Regions from separate parts of the Zobellia sp. 1_MG-2023 genome, predicted to be linked through region 2. Evidence: riboswitches for the same ligand, from Rfam matches in the RefSeq annotation. Region 2 holds a riboswitch; the other holds the start of a gene.
The links. A riboswitch is a leader RNA that binds a small molecule or an ion and turns the genes downstream of it on or off. The one in region 2 is predicted to bind S-adenosylmethionine.
Positions count from the first base shown of each region.

Region 1 (3,189 bases), on a different contig from region 2:
AAAGCTTCCTTATTGTCATCTATAAACCAACTCACCAAAGTGTGAATATTAATGAGAGGGGCTTTTAAATCATGAGATACCACATGGGCATATTCACTTAATTCTTCATTTTGAAGCGATAGATTCTTTAATAGTTCTTCCTTCTTCTTCTCTTGCTCCTTTATCCGTTCTTCACTCTCTTTACGCTGTATGACATTAACCAGCATATTGGCATAAACAAAAAGGATGTCCTTTTCATTATCATCATACTTATTGATTTTTTTGACAGAATCAAAACCGATAAAACCGATCAACTCATTATTCTTGATTTTTGGAATAGTAATTAGACTCTTAATGCCCTGTGGCTCTAAAACGGCTCGTAAACCATGTTCTCCGTCTTCTGGTAATTCACTTACATCTTCCACAAAGAACGGCTCTCCCTTTTTATGTGCTTCTATCCATTGCGGAATAAAGTCTACAGGTACATTCTGTAAGTTCTCTATTTCCGGTTCTATACCTTCAGAACACCATTCATAAGTGTTTGAAGTGGTGTTATTTACAAAATCATAAGAAAAGATATAGCTTCTGTCCGATTCTACGAACTCGCCAATTTGCTTTAGGGATGCTCTGATAAGTTTATCAATATCCGATAAATCGGAATTAATATGTTTTGTAGAGATACTGATTAACAAATCCTGAAAGCGCAGTTGTCTTTCAATGATTTTGTCTTTTTCTAGCTGACTAATAGTTGTATGGTTATCACCTTCATTGGTTGTTGAAAGTTGATTTTCAGCGTGTAAGTCTTGTTTTTTCATTCCACTCTTCAAAATAATAAGATAAATAGACTTTTTTATCCCTTGGTTAGAAGTTACAAACTAAGTTAAAAAATATGTATTACGTTACTTGACGTACCATTTACATAGGATTTATACTACTTATTAACTCAAAAGTTTAGGATTTCTTCTAATTGACCAAAAAAAAGTGTGATATAAATTAACTCTTTTTATGAGTTGCAGGTAGTTCTTATACCTTATTTTTGCCGCCTTAAAATAATTATCAAGAATCTCAAAAAAAAGGAGATAGCAACCTGCAATAACGAGCAAGGTGCTAAAGAGATAAGCCAATTAGTTGGAACAAATGTTAACCCATATGTCTATCTATTTGCTTCTACTTCCTTTTTTAGCATAAAGAAAGAAATGGCAAACATTAAAGTTAGAACTCCAAAATTTTCCGCTCTCGTACCCCTATTCATTTTTGTATTTACTTTTTTGGGTGTGGGTATATATCAAAACGATTTCTATGCGTTACCTGCTCCCATTGCGGTAATTGTAGGGATAATTGCTGCCTTCCTAATGTTTGGGCAATCTATAGATTTTAAAATAAAAACGGTTTTAAAAGGCTGCGGAGATGATAAAATACTAACTATGTGTTTGATCTACTTGTTAGCAGGTGCATTCGCTGCAATTACCAACGAAACCGGTAGTGTTGATGCCATCGTTAATATGGGATTGGATTTTATAGCCATTCAATACATCTACGTTGGCATTTTTATTATTGCAGGGTTCTTATCGGTTTCTACGGGAACTTCGGTGGGTGCCATTGTTGCTTTGGCTCCTATTGTAGTGGGATTCGCCGATAAGAGCGGCGCGGATTTGGCCATTTTATGTGGTGCACTGTTAGGTGGTAGCATGTTTGGCGATAATTTATCGATAATCTCGGATACTACCATTGCTGATACACAATCCTTAGGTTGTAAAATGAGTGATAAATTCAAGCAGAACATTAAAATTGCCGTACCCGCTGCCCTATTCACTATAGCTATTTTAATCTTTCAGGGTTTGGGATTAAAGTCCGCCGAAACGGAGACTGTAGTTTATAGTTATTCTGTCATCAAAATTATGCCCTATCTTTTGGTCATTGTTCTATCTATTGTAGGAGTGAACGTTTTTGTTACCTTACTATTAGGTTTAGTATTCGCTGGACTTTTGGGGATTGTTTATGGTGATTTTACCCTTATAGAATCTACTAAAATTGCCTATTCTGGATTTACGAACATGACAGAGATTTTCTTGTTGTCTCTATTAACAGGAGGATTGGCCGCTTTAGTAGAACGAAACGGAGGCATAGAGTTTATACTGGTCAACATAAAGAAGCTTATCAAGAACAAAAAAACGGCACAGCTAGGTATTGCCTCATTAGTGAGTACTATTAATATGGCGATTGCCAATAACACGGTTTCTATCATCATTGCCGGGCCCATTGCCAAAACCATTAATGATGAATACGGATTGGATAACAAGAAAACCGCTTCCATCTTAGATATTTTTGCCTGTATTTTTCAAGGTCTACTGCCCTATGGAGCGCAGGTTTTAATGATTTTAAGCTTTTCAAACGGAAAAATCGATTATATAGATTTGGTTTCCAATACCTGGTATTTACTCTTGTTGTTCATTTACACCATCGTATTCATAAACTTTAAACCATTTCGTGTCCGCTAAGCTTGTTTTCGAAGATAAAAAAGGGCCTTGTAATGTTCTTATAATTTATATACCCTTGTACTCCAACTTCAGTTAAATTCATGCCAAAGTAATTTTTGTTTAAATTCTCATTAATAATTTAAAGTATTATTTACTTTTGTCGCTTATGATGAAAAGCAGCAAGAATTTCGTTTCTATGTTTTTTGTCGCTTTGTTTTTGGTATTCAAAGTGGCAGGACTGCATGCGCTTACGCATCATATTGACGATTCCGACGCGCAACATTGCGAAGTTTGTCACATTACCACAGCGGTTAATTTTACACCGCTTTTAAAAACGGAATCTCCCGTTCTACCGCAAACAGAATTCTATTTTTTTGAACAAATGTTCTCTAACAATGCGCCACAGCTTGTTTTTGAAAACCAATTTTTAGGCAGTAATCGCTTTACGCGGCCTCCTCCACAAGTTTAACAGTCCATTTTGTATGTAGTACCGTCAATTTTTATAGGACCGGTACGCCCTTTTCATTCGTCATATTCTTTCTTTGCCACACTTCTTTTGATTTGTCGCACACCCGAATACGGTATGCTGAAAGCTAAGTGTTGAATATACATATGGACCTGTCTTTTTCGTAAGGACATCTTCTTTATCATTTATATACTTATACCACAAATTGCTGTGTATAAGGATGATTACACGATTTACCTATACTCTTAATTTAGTTATACTATTATG
Region 1 is NZ_JAUOSY010000006.1:62,025-65,213, forward strand. It holds gene Q4597_RS13515 (GAF domain-containing sensor histidine kinase) at 1-794, opposite strand, end outside; SAM-I-IV-variant riboswitch at 1,028-1,127, shown strand; gene Q4597_RS13520 (Na+/H+ antiporter NhaC family protein) at 1,176-2,477, shown strand; gene Q4597_RS13525 (hypothetical protein) at 2,623-2,925, shown strand; gene Q4597_RS13530 (ABC transporter ATP-binding protein) at 3,187-3,189, shown strand, end outside.
Region 1: it holds a riboswitch for S-adenosylmethionine, as region 2 does, so the genes downstream of both, Q4597_RS13520 (Na+/H+ antiporter NhaC family protein) here and Q4597_RS12025 (O-acetylhomoserine aminocarboxypropyltransferase/cysteine synthase family protein) in region 2, are expected to answer to the same signal.

Region 2 (3,189 bases):
AATGGTTGATAAACCCGTGCAAAGAGCATGGTATTTACAAAAGGAAATAATAAATAACACGATATTAATATTTTGATCTGAACATTTTTTATACTTTTGCGTCCTAATTAAATTAAAGAGGAGGGATTTGACTGATTGCAACCTCTGTTTTAAACCTGTTTGAATTGCCAATGTAAGATTGGTTTTTGCCAAGCGGGATTGTAGAACAAAAAAATGCTAAAGCAGTTGATGTTGAAAATTTTCACATCATACTTCTTCCGGCATTCTTTCAAATCCTTTTCAGAAAAAATAAAAGTTTGTTATGCCATATTTGTTTACCTCCGAATCTGTTAGTGAAGGACACCCTGATAAAGTTGCCGATCAAATAAGCGATGCCTTATTGGACCACTTTTTGGCTTTTGATCCAGAAAGTAAAGTTGCTTGTGAAACCTTGGTAACTACGGGCCAGGTTGTTTTGGCCGGTGAGGTTAAGAGTGATACTTATCTAGATGTTCAGACCATTGCTAGAGATGTAATTAATGCTATTGGTTATACTAAGGGCGAATATCAGTTTAGTGGAGATTCTTGTGGAGTTATTTCGTTAATTCATGAGCAATCGCAAGATATTAGTCAAGGTGTAGATCGTGGCGAGAAAGAGCAACAAGGAGCTGGTGATCAAGGTATGATGTTCGGTTATGCTACCAAGGAAACGGAAAACTACATGCCGTTGGCTTTGGATATTTCGCATAAAATTCTTCAGAATTTGGCGGAGTTGCGTAGGGAAGGTAGAATCATAGATTATTTACGTCCCGATGCCAAATCGCAAGTTACTATTGAGTATTCAGATGATAATGTGCCGCAACGTATAGATACTATTGTTATATCTACACAACACGATGCTTTTCATAATGATGATGAGGTAATGTTGGCAAAAATCAAAGAAGACCTTGTAGAGATTTTAATCCCAAGAGTGGTAGAGCAATTGCCAAAAGCTATTCAGGATTTATTTGATGATAAAATAAAATACCACATCAATCCAACTGGGAAATTTGTAATCGGTGGTCCTCATGGGGATACCGGACTTACCGGGAGAAAAATTATAGTAGATACTTACGGAGGTAAAGGAGCTCACGGTGGTGGGGCTTTTAGTGGAAAAGACCCAAGTAAAGTAGATAGAAGTGCGGCCTATGCAGCGCGCCACATTGCCAAGAATTTAGTAGCGGCCGGTGTTGCGGATGAGATGTTGGTACAGGTAAGTTACGCCATTGGTGTGGTTGAGCCTACCTCTATATATGTAGATACCTACGGAACGTCTAATGTAGACCTTACGGATGGGGAAATTGCCCAAAAGACCAAAGCCCTTTTTGACATGCGTCCGTTTGCTATTGAAGAGCGACTAAAGTTGCGAAATCCTATTTATTTGGAATCTGCGGCATATGGCCATATGGGTAAAGAACCAAGAATGATCAAGAAAGTTTTTGAATCGCCATATAACGGTCGTATCGAAAAAGAAGTGGAATTGTTCACTTGGGAGAAGTTGGATATGGTAGGTGAGGTGAAAAAAGCGTTTAATTTGTAAATTTTTCAAAAATGTTGGTGAATTTAAATTCACCAACTATATATTTGTAGTTCCAAAAGTTCAAACACGTATTGAATAGTTATCAAGAAAGGTGGAGGGAATAGACCCTTTGAAACCTTAGCAACCCTTTGCCACCTGTGCAGAGAAGGTGCTACATTCTATCTCTATAAAAATGAGACAGATAACAAATCAGATTACTCATACTAATCTTTTACTTTCTTATAACTTTTTTGATATTCTACCTAGCATCGGATTTTCGGTTCAAGGTATCGGGCTTTTAATTATTTTAAATAACAATTAAAAATCAAAGATTATGAGTGATCAAAAATTCTCAACCAACGCATTACATGCCGGACACGACCCCGCACAAACAGGTGGTACACGTGCCGTGCCTATTTATCAAACATCCTCGTATGTTTTTAATGATACGGACCATGCCGCCAATTTATTTTCATTGGCAGAACTTGGTTTTATCTATACACGATTGAACAACCCTACCAATCAAATTCTTCAAGAGCGTTTAGCAGCTGTTGAAGGCGGAGTAGGAGCGGTAGTTTTCGCTTCGGGAACTTCAGCTATTTCAACGGGTTTATTAACGCTATTGAAAGCGGGAGACCATATTGTAGCTTCCAGTAGTTTGTATGGCGGTACCTTTAACTTGTTAAATGTTACCTTGCCAAGGTTGGGAATCACCACTACTTTTGTTGATGCTTCCGATCCGGAAAATTTTGGTAAAGCGGTTCAGGATAACACCAGGGCTATTTTTGTAGAATCTTTGGGTAACCCTAAATTAGATGTGCTTGATTTGAAAGCTATTTCAAAACAGGCCAAAGCTGCTCAGGTTCCTTTTATTGTTGATAATACGGTGGCTTCACCTGCACTTTTAAATCCTATTGAGCACGGTGCTAACTTGGTAATTCACTCACTTACTAAATATATTGGCGGTCAGGGTACTTCTTTGGGAGGTGCTATTATTGATGCAGGAACTTTTGATTGGACCAACGGGAAATTCCCGGAATTTACAGAACCTTCTGCTGGATACCACGGTTTAGTGTATAGCGAAGCTTTAGGTGCCGCGGCCTTTACTTTTAAATTGATTTTAGAAGGATTGCGTGATTTTGGTGGAGCTTTGAGTCCGTTTAATGCTTTCCAGATTATACAAGGTTTGGAAACTTTGAATGTACGTATAAAACAACACAGTGTAAATGCACTTGAATTGGCTACTTGGTTAGAAGGAAGAGAAGAAGTGGCATGGGTAAACTATCCAGGTCTTAAGAGTAGTAAATACTACGATCTTGCTCAAGAATATTTGCCAAAAGGTCAAAGCGGATTGGTAACATTTGGAATTAAAGGTGGTTTTGAGGCTGCTAAAAAAGTTACGGATGCTACAAAAGTTTTCTCTTTGTTGGCCAATATTGGCGATACTAAATCATTGATCATTCACCCGGCCAGTACCACGCACCAACAGTTAAATGAGGAGCAATTGGCAGGCGCAGGTGTAGGTCAGGATTTAATTCGTTTGTCCGTTGGTTTGGAAGATATTGAAGACTTAAAGGCCGATTTGGAAAACGCATTCGCAGCACTTTAATCAATATAAATTTTCTGTTAGAAATTAATAAGGCCTGACCTGT
Region 2 is NZ_JAUOSY010000005.1:75,227-78,415, forward strand. It holds gene Q4597_RS12015 (carboxypeptidase-like regulatory domain-containing protein) at 1-2, shown strand, start outside; gene metK (methionine adenosyltransferase) at 302-1,558, shown strand; SAM riboswitch class I at 1,635-1,746, shown strand; gene Q4597_RS12025 (O-acetylhomoserine aminocarboxypropyltransferase/cysteine synthase family protein) at 1,872-3,146, shown strand.